Serinibacter salmoneus: one gene and its partner. The protein of the gene in region 1 interacts with the protein of each later gene in a pairwise test. Links are inferred from orthologs where the notes say so. Each region holds a gene or a part of one and is shown on either strand. Other genes may lie near its edges.

Evidence for each region. The genes of interacting proteins can lie anywhere in the genome.
Region 2: the proteins of lpdA (region 1) and pcrA interact in binary tests that used the Escherichia coli proteins (3 or more experiments, as listed by UniProt). The link is inferred for Serinibacter salmoneus from one-to-one orthologs.

Annotation. Positions count from the first base shown.
Region 1 is NZ_PDJD01000001.1:398,917-406,410, forward strand. Bases 2,577-5,386 are described here. They hold lpdA (dihydrolipoyl dehydrogenase), read right to left. Parts: upstream 4,774-5,386; coding sequence 3,379-4,773; downstream 2,577-3,378. Other genes in these bases: ATL40_RS01560 (HNH endonuclease), read right to left, coding at 2,577-3,228; ATL40_RS01570 (DUF4342 domain-containing protein), read right to left, coding at 4,854-5,216. Outside these bases: ATL40_RS01550 (CPBP family intramembrane glutamic endopeptidase), read left to right, coding at 1-675; ATL40_RS01555 (tryptophan-rich sensory protein), read left to right, coding at 719-2,152; more of ATL40_RS01560, read right to left, coding at 2,170-2,576; ATL40_RS01575 (rhodanese-like domain-containing protein), read left to right, coding at 5,540-5,953; ATL40_RS01580 (O-succinylhomoserine sulfhydrylase), read left to right, coding at 5,950-7,179; ATL40_RS01585 (beta-galactosidase), read right to left, coding at 7,348-7,494. UniProt on the Escherichia coli protein: Lipoamide dehydrogenase is a component of the glycine cleavage system as well as of the alpha-ketoacid dehydrogenase complexes.
Region 2 is NZ_PDJD01000001.1:660,873-666,763, forward strand. Bases 2,551-5,829 are described here. They hold pcrA (DNA helicase PcrA), read left to right. Parts: upstream 2,551-2,899; coding sequence 2,900-5,629; downstream 5,630-5,829. Other genes in these bases: ATL40_RS02850 (class I SAM-dependent methyltransferase), read left to right, coding at 2,551-2,837; ATL40_RS02860 (antitoxin), read left to right, coding at 5,729-5,829. Also shown: ATL40_RS02840 (response regulator), read right to left, coding at 1-126; ATL40_RS02845 (sensor histidine kinase), read right to left, coding at 123-1,556; more of ATL40_RS02850, read left to right, coding at 1,659-2,550; more of ATL40_RS02860, read left to right, coding at 5,830-5,891. UniProt on the Escherichia coli protein: A helicase with DNA-dependent ATPase activity. Unwinds DNA duplexes with 3'-5' polarity. Translocates on single-stranded DNA with 3'-5' polarity. Initiates unwinding more efficiently from a nicked substrate than double-stranded DNA.

The DNA.
Region 1 (7,494 bases):
GATGCCGCCCTCATCACCCGGGCACCCGGCGCGGTGCCGAGCGGTGGCCGCGGTGTGCGGCGCCGCCTCGTGGTGACGATCACCCTGGTGCTCGGCGCCGTGCTGCTGTGGTGGGCACTGCGCATCGAGCCCGGTGATCCCGCGTTCTACGCCGCCACACTCGCGCTCGCCGCGCTGTGGGTGCTGGGGGCGTTCGCCTCGGGGCCGCTGCACCTGGGGCACTCCACCACACGCTCGGGAGGGGAGCCCGGCCGGGCGGTGGTGCAGTCGCTCGTGCTCGGGACCGGCCTGCTCGGCATCTTCCTCGTGGGGGCCGTGGCTGTGGCCCAGATGCCCTGGCTGCGGCAGAACGTGCTGGACCTGCTGGACCACGCGGGTGAGGGCCGGTGGTGGATCGTGCTGCTGGTCACCGCGGTGAACGGGGTCGCCGAGGAGATCTTCTTCCGCGGCGCGGCCTACGCCGCCCTGCCCGCACGGATCGCCGTGCCGGGCAGCGCGGTGCTGTACGCCCTGAGCACGGTGGGTGCGGGGGTGCCGCTGCTCACCTTCGCCGCGCTCGTGCTCGGGGCCGTCACGGCCTTGCAGCGCCGGGTGACCGGCGGCGTGCTCGGCCCGATCATCACCCACGTCATCTGGAGCGGCGGGATGCTGCTGCTGCTCCCGCTCGTGCTGTGAGACTGCTCGTCCCGTGAGACCCGAGACCCGAAGGAGTCTGCCCATGACACCGACCCTTACCGGTCAGCGTGTGCTCGTCACCGGCGCCACCGGCTACATCGGCGGCCTGCTCGTGCCCCGGCTGCTCGAGGCCAGCGCCCAGGTCAGGGTGCTGGTCCGGGACCCGGGCAAGCTGCGCCGTCGGGAATGGCGGGAACAGGTGGAGGTGGCCCAGGGTGACGCCACCCGGGCCGAGGACCTGCGCGCGGCACTGGCGGGCGTGGACGTGGCCTACTACCTGCTGCACTCCATGGACGGCCAGGGGGACTTCGTGGCGCGCGACGCCGCCCTCGCGAAGACCTTCGCCGCGGCCGCGGCCGAGGTGGGGATCTCCCGGGTGGTCTACCTCTCCGGGCTGCACCCCGAGGGGGAACTCTCGGCGCACCTGGGCTCGCGCGTGCAGGTGGGGGAGATCCTGCTGGACTCCGGCGTGCCCACCGCGGTGATCCAGGCGGGCGTGGTCATCGGGGACGGCAGCGCGTCCTTCGACATGCTGCGCCACCTCGCCGAGCGTCTGCCCGCCATGGTCGCGCCCCGGTGGCTGCGCAACCGGATCCAACCCATCGCGGTGGACGACGTGCTGCACTACCTCGTGGCCGCCGCCTCGCTGCCGAGCGAGGTGAACCGGGAGATCGACGTGGGCGGCTCGGACGTGCTGACCTACCGCGACATGTTGCGCGAGTACGCCCGGATCGCGGGGCTGGTTCCCCGGTGGATCCGCACCGTGCCGGTGCTCACACCGCGCCTGGCCAGCGGCTGGGTGGGCTTCGTGACCCCGGTGGCCTCCGGGGTGGCACGGCCCCTGGTGGGCAGCCTCGTGCACGAGGCGGTGGTCCGGCGCGACGACGCCGACGAGCTGCTCGGTGCGCCCGACGGCGGTCGGCTGGGATACGAGGCGGCCGTGCGCCGGGCGCTGCGCACCGTGGACGCCGGCCGCTGGCGGCGCACCCTGGCCGCGGTGGGGGCGGCCGTGGCGGCGACGGCGGTGGCCGGGTCGCTGCTGACGGACCCGAGATCGCGGTGGTACACCTCCCTGCGCACCCCGCCGTGGCAGCCGCCCGGATGGGTGATCCCCGTGGTGTGGAACGGGATCTACACCGCCACCACCGTGGCGGCGACGGCGACCCTCGCGGAACTGGGGGAGGAGGCCGAGCGGGACGGCGCGGTGGGGGAGCGCGCCCGCACGCGCCGGCGCGCGTTCCGGTGGGCGCTCGCGGTGAACCTGGTGGGCAATGCGGCGTGGTGCGGACTGTTCTTCCGCGGGCACCGCCTGGGTGCCTCGGCGATCGGGTCACTGGCGCTGGGCGTCAGCGCGGCCGACCTCGCGCGGCGCTCGGCTCACCTCGGTCGGCTGCGGGCCGGCGCCTTCGCCGGCTACGCGGCGTGGTGCACCTTCGCGGCGGCGCTCAGCGGCGAGTTGTGGCGGCGTAACCGCTGAGGCGGGCTGCGCCGTCGTCAGGCGAAGACGTGCGCTGCGTGCCAGTCGAGGTACTCGACGGCGGGAACCACGGCCATCGCCGACGTTTGCAGGTCAGTCCGCAGCCCGGCAGGGCCGAAGGTCGTTGCGACTGCAGCGTTCGTCTCGACGGCGTGCCTCATCCGCGCCGACAGCGTGACCGCTAGGTGCGGCGGGTCGGAGCGCACCGTCATGAGCCCGGAATCGAACGCTGCGTCATGGGTCGGACAGGCGGCCAGGCCGTTCGTGATGTCGAGGCGTTCGTGGCCATCGGAGTCGCGCCATGGCTTGATGTGTCCAGCGCGCAAGAGCGTGGGCTTGGCGCTGTCCCCGAGGCCGAATCCGCAGAACACGCACTCATTCCCGCAGTTCTGCAGTACGCCGGTCGCGAATCTGTGCTGGCCCACTCGCAGGTACTGCAAGAGGTATCGCTCCGTCACGCTCTCCGACTGGTCGGGGCTGCGCTCGAGCCACAGGGGAAGCTCGCGTGTGAGCACGTCACCGAGCGCGCCGTCGTCCAACTCGTCTTGGCCCAGGAGGCTGAGTTCGCCGCCACCTTCAAGGCCGAGGAAGTCCGGTAGGGCGTCATAGCCGATGCCGACGCGGCGTGCGGCGAGGAGAAGTCGTCGATACAGCACCGTCATCAACTGAGCGTCGCCGGTCAGGACGAGGCCGACGGAGAGGTCGAACTTTGCTCCACGCGGTCGACTCCCGTCGAGATTGTTCATCTTGGCGATGATGCTGCTCACAGGCCGGCGGAAGAGCGCAGCCAGTTCGGGAGCTGGCGAGCCCGCGCGATGCATGGTGGAACTCCCGAGGCGCGAATACTCCACCACGTGCATGGCAGCGGCACACAGGAGAGTCTCGACCGGCACGAAGGGCGCCCCTCGCTTGCCATCGGTTCGTGGCGCCCGGGCGGTGATCTCGCGCCACTGACGTTCGGCGGATGCGGTGGTGATCTCGAGGTACTCCGAGAGAGTCATGGCGCTCCGCGAGGCATGCGACGCCGTGCGCAGACCCGTGGTTGTGCCGCCATCTTGCTGATCGTAGTGCGCCACACGATGTCCCGTCATGCCGCCCGGACGGCTCTCGCTGAGGGCGGTCCACCGGGCGTCGGATGCACGAAGACCCGGCGTGTCCCACGGGACACGCCGGGTCTTTGCGGACCTCGGCGCGGGTGTACCGCCCTCAGCGAGGGAGCACTGGCCTCAGAAGTTGATCATGTGCCCCGCGATGCCGTGCATGGCCTCCTTGACGGCCTCGCCCAGGGTCGGGTGGGCGAAGACGACGCGGGAGACCTCGTCGGCGGTGAGGTCCCAGGTCTGCGCGGTGTTGATCGCCGGGAGCAGCTCGGTGACGTCCGGGCCGATCATGTGGGCGCCGAGGATCTCGTGGTGCTCGGCGTCCGCGACGATCTTCACGAACCCGACGCTGTCGCCCAGGCCCATCGCCTTGCCGTTCGCGGAGAACGGGAACGTGGCGGTCTTGATCTCGTGGCCGGCGTCCTTGGCCTGCTGCTCCGAGAGGCCCATCGAGCCGATCTGCGGGTGGCAGTAGGTGGCGCGCGGGATGAAGCGGTAGTCGATCGACATGGTCTCGGCGCCTGCGAGGGTCTCTGCGGCGACGATGCCCTGCGCCTCGGCGACATGGGCGAGCATCATCTTGGCGGTCACGTCACCGATCGCGTACACGTTCGGGACGTTGGTGCGCATGAAGTCGTCGATCTCGATGGCGCCGCGCTCGGTGAGGGCCACGCCGGTCTTCTCCAGGCCGTAGCCCTGCGTGCGCGGGGCGAACCCAATCGCGGAGAGCAGCTTGTCGGCCTCCAGCACGCGGCTCTCACCCTTGGAGGAGACGGTGACCTTCACGCCCGACCCGGTGTCCTCCACCGACTCCACCTTGGTGGACAGCAGCACGTTCACGCCCAGCTTCTTGTAGTGCTTCAGCAGTTCCTTGGAGACGTCCGCGTCCTCCGTGGGGACCATGCGGTCCAGGAACTCCACGATCGTGACGTCCACGCCGAAGTTCTTCATGACGTAGGCGAACTCCACGCCGATCGCGCCGGAGCCGGCGATGATGATCGAGTTCGGCAGTTCGTCGTCGAGGATCTGCTCCTCATAGGTGACCACGTTCTTGCTGACCTCGACGCCCGGCAGCATCCGCGTGACCGATCCGGTCGCGATGATGAGGTTGTCGAAAGTGAGTTGCTCGGTGGCCCCGTCGTTGAGGGCCACGTCCATCGAGGTCGCCGAGGTCAGGGTGCCCCAACCGTCGACTTCCTTGATCTTGTTCTTCTTCATCAGGAAGTGGACGCCCTTGACGATGCCGGCCGAGACCTGACGGCTGCGCTTGTGCGTGGGGCCGTAGGACATGGTGGCATCACCCTCGATGCCGTACTTGGCCTTGTCGTGAGTGAGCGTGTGGGCGAGCTCGGCATTCTTCAGCAGGGCCTTGGAGGGGATGCAGCCCACGTTGAGGCAGACACCACCCCAGTACTTCTTCTCGACCACTGCCACGGACTTGCCGAGCTGGGCGGCGCGGATGGCGGCGACGTAGCCACCAGGGCCAGCACCGAGGACGACGACATCAAAGTGGGAAGCCATGGCTCCAGCCTAGGCCCGTCGGGGCAGCAGTGCGGGCCCGGTGAGAGTGGTTCGTCTCACGCGGGCCCGCAGGGCGTGTCTCAGATGGAGGCGTCGTGCGCGTCAGCGACGGGCGCGGGCTCCTCCGTCTCGCTCTCCACGCGGGGTTCGCCGCGCACCACCGTGATGGACACGGAGGTGACCAGCGCCGTGACGACGCCGATCGCAACGACCCACGGCGCGAGCAACGCACCCACGCCGACCACCGCAACGCCCGCGTTCAGCGGGATCTCCAGCAGGGTCTTGCCGGAGGAGGTGTGCAGGATGATCCGGCGCACGTTCCCCGCCGCGACGATCTCCTTGATCTTGTTCAGGGCATTCTTCCCGGAGACCGTGAACTCCTCGGTGGTCGTCTTCTCGGAGGCGTTCTGGGTGTCGGTCTCGGGGGTGGGGTTCTCGGTCATGGTCTCCTCCTGCTGTGGTGGCTCGTGAGCGGGCGACGGCGTCGCCGGCGATGTCTCCAGGATGCTCGCCATTCCTGGTGGTTGGCCATCAGGGACGCCCCTGATTCCTCCCCGAGTTCGCGCCCGGATCGCCGGCACGGGGCCCGCGGGTCGAAGGGGGAACGCCCTGCGAGATCGGGAAGTTCCCGCTCGGGCGGCCTCCCCGGCGCGCGATACGATCCGGTGACACCATCCAGAGCGGCCGAGAGACCTGGCTCGACGACGCCGCAGCAACCCCCCACGATGCGGGTGTGGGTGCTCACGCCGGGACCGATGGAGGAGCGATGAGCGCGTACGAGGCCGACCTCACACCCGCGGAGGCGTGGGAGCTGCTGGAGAACCACGAGGACGCCGTGCTGGTGGATGTGCGCACCCCGGGGGAGTGGAGCGAGGTCGGCATCCCCGATCTGAGCGCACTCGGGCGCCGCGTGGTGCTCGCCCCGATCCAGACCGCGATGGGGTGGAACTCGGACTTCCTCGGCCTGCTGCAGCAGGCCGGGATCTCGCCGGAGGGCGACCGCCCCGTGCTGTTCGTGTGCCGGTCCGGCGGGCGCAGTGCCGCGGCGGCGCAGGTCGCCACCCAGGCCGGCCTCACGCCGTCGTACAACGTGACCGAGGGCTACGAGGGGCACAGCAGTGCGGCCGCCGGCTGGCACGGCAGTGGCCTGCCCACCACCGCGTGGGAGGGGCAGGCGTGACCGATCCGCGGCCCCGAGTCGACCTGCCGGAGGGGCTGCGTCCCGCCACGCTCGCGGTCCGGGGCGGGCAGCAGCGCACGGGTTTCGAGGAGACCGCCGAGCCGCTGTTCCTCACCCAGGGGTACGTCTACCCCCGGGCGGCGGATGCGGAGGCGGCCTTCCTCGGGGAGCTCGACCGGTTCACCTACACCCGCTACGCCAACCCCACCACGTCGGCCTTCGAGGAGCGGCTGCGCCTGATCGAGGGGGCGGAGGCGTGCTTCGCGACCGCGACCGGGATGGCGGCGGTGTTCGCCTCGATGGCGTGCCTGGCCAGGGCCGGTTCGCGGATCGTGGCGGGCCGGGCGATGTTCGGCTCCACCCTCCTGGTGCTGGACGAACTGTTCACCGGCTGGGGCATCGAGACCCAGTACGTGGACGCGCACGACGTGGAACAGTGGCGCGCGGCGCTCGCCCGCCCCGCCGATGTGGTGTTCGTGGAGACGCCGTCCAACCCGATGATGGACATCGTGGACCTGCCCGCGGTCAGCGCCCTCGCCCACGCGGCAGGGGCCACGGTGATCGTGGACAACGTGTTCGCGACCCCGGCGCTGCAGCGCCCGCTCGCGCTGGGGGCGGACGTGGTCGTCTACTCCGCCACCAAGCACATCGACGGCCAGGGGCGCGTGATGGGCGGTGCGGTGCTCGGCCGGGAGGACTACATCAACGGCCCGCTGCAGACCTTCCTGCGCAACACCGGCCCGACCATGAGCCCGTTCAACGCCTGGACCCTGCTCAAGGGCCTGGAGACGATGGACCTGCGCGTGGCCCGGCAGTGCGAGAGCGCCCTGCAGGTCGCGCGTTGGCTGGAGGAGCAGGGCGAGGTGACGCAGGTGCGCTACCCCTACCTGCCCTCGCACCCGCAGCATGCGCTCGCGACGGCGCAGCAGTCGGCTGGCGGCACCGTGGTCACCTTCACCCTGGCCGGGCCGGGCGATCCCGCCGGCGGCAAGGCGCGCTCGTTCGCCTTCCTGGACGCGCTGCGGCTGATCGACATCTCCAACAACCTGGGGGACGCGAAGTCGCTGGTGACCCACCCGGCCACGACCACGCACTGGAAGTCCGGGTTCGAGGGTCGGCAGCGGATGGGGATCGCCGAGACCACGATCCGGCTCTCGGTGGGGCTGGAGGACCCCCGCGACCTCATCGACGACCTCGCGCAGGCGCTGCCGTTGGGATGGGAGTAGCCCCGATCCGGCTTCGCGCACGGCGGATCGGCTTCGCGCATGGCGGCTGCGTGGCGGGCAGGCCCAGTGCGCAGGTCCGTGACCTGCGGTGATGCCGGCGCCGCGGCGGCCCGGCCTCGCGTATCCGCCGTGCGCGAAGCCGGTCCGCCGTGCGCGAGGCGGTGCCGGTCAGGCCTCGCGCACCACCGCGATCTCGCCGCCGGCCACCGTGAGCGATCCGGTCGCCTCGATGCCCGAGACCAGGTCCGTCCCGCTCGCCGCCACGACCGCCTCCTCGGCGCCGTGGTTCAGCACGAACAGCCACGACCCGGCCTC
Region 2 (5,891 bases), 260 kb from region 1 along the record:
CTCGGCCTCACCGATGATCGCGATGTCCGGGTTGGCGCCCACGATCACGGCGATGCCCTGCCGGATCAGCGCGTGGTCGTCCACGAGCAGGGTGCGGATGGCGGCGGACTCTCCGGGGGTGCTCACGGCGCCATCCTTCCCGACTCCTCCTGCGGCGTGTCCGGCACGCCCGGTCCCGGGCTCGTTCGCTCCGGGCTCGTTCGATGCTGTGCCCCTCGATCCAGTGCCGTTCGGTCCCGCGGCACTCGGGCGCGGACCAGGAAGCCGCGGCGCTCCCGCGGCCCGGCCTCGAGGCTGCCACCGAGCGCCGCCATGCGCTCGCGCATTCCTGCGATCCCGAGCTGCGCGCCGCCGGCGTATCCGCGGGAGCGGCCCGCGCCGTCGTCGGAGACCTCCAGTTCCACCGCGTCCTCGAGCCAGCGCAGCCGCACCACCGCGTGGGTGCCGGTGCCCCCATGCTTGCGCACGTTCGTCAGGGCCTCCTGGCACACCCGGTAGAGCGCGAGCTGTGCCACATCGCTCACCGCGGACGGTTCGCCGATCTCCTCCAGCTCCGTGACCACCCCGGAGGCCTGCGACTCCGCGACCAGGTCGGTGATCTGGGTCAGGCGGATCGCGGAGACCACGGGGCCGGCGTCCTCGTCCCGCAGCGTGCCGAGCATGGAGTACAGGTCCGATACCGCGCTGCGCGCGGAGGACTCCAGGTCCGCCAGCTGCCCGCGCGCGCGCTCCACATCGGAGTCGAGCAGGACCCGTGCGGCGCCCGCCTGGATGCCGATGAGGGAGACGTGGTGGGCCACCGAGTCATGCAGTTCGCGTGCGATCCGCAGCCGCTCGATCGTGACGGCCTGCCGGGAGAGCAGGTCCCGCTGCCGCTCGAGCTCGCGGGTGCGCGCCACCGTCAGTGCGCGTTGCCGTGCCGCGCGATAGGAGTGCTCCCCGAACCAGTACGCGCCCGCGAAGTACAGGACGTTCACCAGGAGTTGCTGCATGAGCACGGCCGCGAACGGGGAGAGCGCGCCCAGGCCGGGACCCTCCATGTCCGGGGCGTCGGTGATCGCGCGGAAGAAGGAGACCACGAGCCACGCGAACATGATCACGATCACGGCCACGCGTGACCACCGCGCCCGGCGTCGGTCCCGCTCCCACGCGCCCACGGTGTAGATCGCGCTGAAGAGCGCGATGTTGAGGATGATGGTCTCCTGCACTGAGAGCTCCCCGGCCACGATCATCGCGACGGCGACGATGGCCATCACCGGGGCGGGCGCCACCCGCCGCCACGCCAGCGGGAGGACCGCGAGCGCGAGCATCGCCACCGCCAGGGGCAGCGGCGCCGGGTCGGAGAACATCCCGATGGCCTGACCGAGCGCCAGCGAGAGCACGCCGGCCCCGAACAAGGCCGCCGCGATCGCGACATCGGCGCGCGCCTGCTCGGGCGTGGGCCCGGGGCGTGCCCACAGGGTGGACTCCGGGTCGTGGCGCGGATCCAGGGGCGGCGCGGGGTCCACCGATCCGGGCGCGGGAGCGCTCGAACGGGAATCGGCCGTGGAGGTCATGGCGTCACGGTAGCCGCGCCCGCCGACATCCCGCCTCCACCCCGCGGCCTCCGCCACGCGGGGGAGGCGGGCCGCGGGAGGCAGGTGCGGGAGGATGGCTGGGTGCCCCGACCCTCACAAGACCTCGCCGACCTCCTCACCTCCCTGCGCCGCAGCCCCGATCTGGAGGGGCCGAACCTCGAGGCGCACGACGCCGCCGATCGCCTGATCCTGGACGAGGCCGCGCCGTTCATCGCTCAGGCGGGCGTGACCGAGCCGGCCGGGGACGCCGGGGTGAGCGACGTCGTCGTGCTCGGTGACACCCACGGGGCCCTGAGCCTGGGGCTGGCTGCCCTCGGGGCCGGGGTCGTGGTGGCCACCGACTCGGTGCTCGGTGAGCGCGCGATCGCGGCGAACGCGCAGCGCGCCGGTCTCACGCAGCGCGTGCGGATCGCTGCGCTGACCGGGGACGCCGTGGGCCCCGATCTCCTGTCCGGCGCCCGTCTCGTGGTGATGCGGCTGCCGCGGGCGCTCGCGGAACTGGCCGAGATCAGCGAACTCATCGCGCAGCACGCCGACCCCGGCGTGCGGGTGGTGGCCGGAGGACGCGAGAAGTACCTGACCCGGCGGATGAACGACGTCCTGGAGCGTTCCTTCGCCCAGGTTCACGCCTCCCTCGGCCGGCAGAAGTCCCGTGTGCTGCACGCCGCCGGCCCCCGCCCCGATGCCCCACGCGGCACCTACCCGCAGCGCGCCGAGCATCTCGGGCTGCAGGTGGTGGCGCACGGCGGCGCCTTCGCCGGCACCGACCTCGACCTCGGGTCGCGTTACCTGCTCACCTTCGCCGACCGGATGGCGCCCGAGGCGGCCACCGCGGCGGACGCCGGCTGCGGCACGGGGATCCTCGCCGTCGCCCTCGCGAGCGCCCGACCCGACCTGCACGTGACGGCGAGCGACATCTCCGCCTGGGCCGTGGCCTCCGCCCGGGAGACGGCGCGGGCCAACCGGGTCGAGGACCGCGTCGAGGCCGTGCGCGCGGATGCCCTGGAGACGCTGCCGAGTCGCAGCGTGGACCTCGTGGTGTGCAATCCGCCGTTCCACTCCGGCGTGGCGGTCGAACCCGACGCCGCCCGCGGCCTGCTGCGGGACGCCGGCCGGGTGCTGGCCCCGGGCGGGGAACTGTGGTGCGTGTTCAACTCCCGCCTGGCCCGGGCGCGGGAACTGCGCCGCCTGGTCGGTCCCACCGAGGTGATGGGCGACAACGGCACCTTCACGGTCACGCGCAGCGTGCCGCGCGGCTGAGCCGGTGCCTGGCGGCTGTGCGTGCCGCCGATGTCACACCCGCCGCCTACCCTGGTCCCATCATGACGACGCTCTTCGACGACCTCCCCCAGCCCGGGGGCGGCTCCGCGGTGACGGCCGCGGGCGCCACCCTCCCCGGGATCAGCCCGCTCGCCCGCAGCGAGGCCGGTATGGACGGCGGCGACGGCGCCGCGTCGCCGCGAGGTGGTGGACGTCGCCGCTCCGCACAGGACCTGCTCGAGGGGCTCAACCCGCAGCAGAAGGAGGCCGTCACCCACCGCGGTGACCCGCTGCTGATCATCGCCGGGGCGGGTTCCGGCAAGACCCGCGTGCTCACCCACCGCATCGCGCACCTGCTGGCCACCGGTGAGGCGCGACCGGGGGAGATCCTCGCGATCACCTTCACCAACAAGGCCGCGGCGGAGATGCGCGAGCGCGTCGAGGAACTCGTCGGCCCCGCCGCCCGGGTGATGTGGGTCTCCACGTTCCACTCCGCGTGCGTGCGGATCCTTCGGCGCGAGCACAAGGCGCTCGGGCTGCGGTCCTCCTTCTCCATCTATGACGCGGCGGACTCCCAGCGGCTCATGCAGCTGGTGTGCAAGGAACTCAACCTCGACCCGAAGAAGGTGCCGCCGAAGGCGATCAGCAACAAGGTCTCCGACCTGAAGAACGAGCTGATAGACGCGGACGACTTCGCCCGTACCGTCACGGAGTCCAACTCCTTCGATCAGGCGCTCGCCGCCGCCTACCGTGCCTACCAGGAGCGGCTGCGGCAGGCCCACGCGCTGGACTTCGACGACCTCATCGCCACCACCGTGCACCTGCTGCGCGCCTTCCCCGCGATTGCGGAGAACTACCGGCGCCGATTCCGCCACGTGCTGGTGGATGAGTACCAGGACACCAACCACGCCCAGTACGTGCTGGTGAAGGAACTCGCGGGGGTGGCGAACCCGGAGAGTGTGGAGGGTCGGCTGGCCACCTGGGACGAGGCGGTCGACGGCGCCGCCGGAGACGATCCTGCCGGCGCCCCGGGCGGGGCTGCTCAGGGCGCCGCCGGTTCCGCGGGCAGCGTCGGCCGGGTGCCGCCGGGGCAACTCACCGTGGTGGGCGACGCCGACCAGTCGATCTACGCCTTCCGAGGCGCCACGATCCGCAACATCCTGGAGTTCGAGGAGGACTACCCGCAGGCGCGCACCATCCTGCTGGAGCAGAACTACCGCTCCACCCAGAACATCCTTTCCGCCGCCAACGCGGTGATCGCGCGCAACCCCGACCGGCGCAAGAAGAACCTGTGGACCGCGCAGGGCGCGGGCGCGAAGGTGATCGGGTACGTGGCGGACTCCGACCACGACGAGGCCCGGTTCGTGGCCGAGGAGATCGACTCCCTCGGGGACAACGAGGGCGTCAAGCCCGGCGACGTCGCGATCTTCTATCGCACCAACGCCCAGTCCCGCGCGCTGGAGGAGGTGCTGATCCGCACTGGCATCCCCTACAAGGTGGTCGGCGGCACGCGCTTCTACGAGCGCAAGGAGGTCAAGGACGCGATCGCCTACCTGCGGGCGATCGCGAACCCCGACGACGCGGTGAACCTGCGCCGCATCCTCAACGTGCCCAAGCGCGCCATCGGGGACCGCACCGAGGGCGCGATCGCGTGGTTCGCCGAACGGGAGCGGATCTCCTTCGGCGCCGCCCTGGAGCGCTACGAGGAGATCGGGATGCCCGCCCGCGCCTCGGGCGCCGTCGGCGGCTTCGCGGAACTGATGTTCGGGCTGCGCGAGCTCGCCGCTTCGGGGGCCACCCCGGCGGAGATCCTCGATGCCGCGCTGGATCGTTCCGGGTACCTCGCCGAGCTGCGCGCCTCCGACGACCCGCAGGACGCCTCCCGGGTGGAGAACCTCGCGGAACTGCACGCGGTGGCGGCGGAGTTCAGCGAGGGTGAACCCGAGGGCGACCTCGCGGACTTCCTCGAGCGGGTTGCGCTGGTGGCGGACGCCGACCAGATCCCCGAGCACGATGGTGGTGGGGTCGTGACGATGATGACGGTCCACACGGCTAAGGGACTGGAGTTCCCGGTCGTGTTCGTCACCGGCCTGGAGGACGGCACCTTCCCGCACCAGCGCTCGCTGGCCGACACCAGCGAGCTCAGCGAGGAGCGGCGCCTGGCCTACGTGGCGCTGACCCGCGCGCGGGAGCGGCTCTACCTCACCCGTGCGGCGCTGCGCACTTCCTACGGCATGCCGAACCAGATGCCGGCCTCCCGATTCCTGGACGACATCCCGGCCGACGTCATGGACTGGCGGCGGGAGGAGTCCGCGACCGAGGCGATGCGCGGCGGCTGGGGCGGCGGGTACGGCTCCGGGTACGGACGTGGCGGCGGCTACCGGTCCGGCGGTGGGTACGGCGGCTACGAGACCGACGACACCGACGGCGGGTACGTCTACGGGTCCGGGTCCGGCGGGCGCGGCAGTAGTGGACGTGGCACCGGCGCAGGTGGCTACGGGTCAGGTGGCTACGGGTCTGGTGGTTACGGCTCCGGTCGGCGGGGCTCCACCGGTCCTCGCACGGGGGTCGGCAGCGGTGGCGGCACCGGCGGCGGGGGAGCGCGCGGCAAGAGCGGCGCGGCCGACGTCCCCTCCCTCGCGATCGGCGACCGGGTCAACCACGACTCCTACGGCATGGGCACCGTGGTGGCCGTGGAGGGCGCGGGATCCTCCAGCGTCGCGAAGATCGACTTCGGCAGCGCCGGCACCAAGCGCCTGCTGCTGCGCTACTCCCCGGTCTCCAAACTCTGACACGGAGCCTCCGCCAGGAATGCGGGGTTCACGAGATCGAGATCCGGACGTAGGCATTCAGGCATCACCGCATCAATGTGTGTGATGCTATGATGCACCATGCGCACGACGGTGACCCTGGAGCCCGAGGCCGAGATCCTGATTCGTCAGGTGATGCGGGAACGCGGCCTGTCCTTCAAGGACGCCATCAACCAGGCCATCCTCGATGGGCTCCGCCCGGCCAGGGCTGCCGGCCACGTCACGCCGACCCACGACCTCGGCG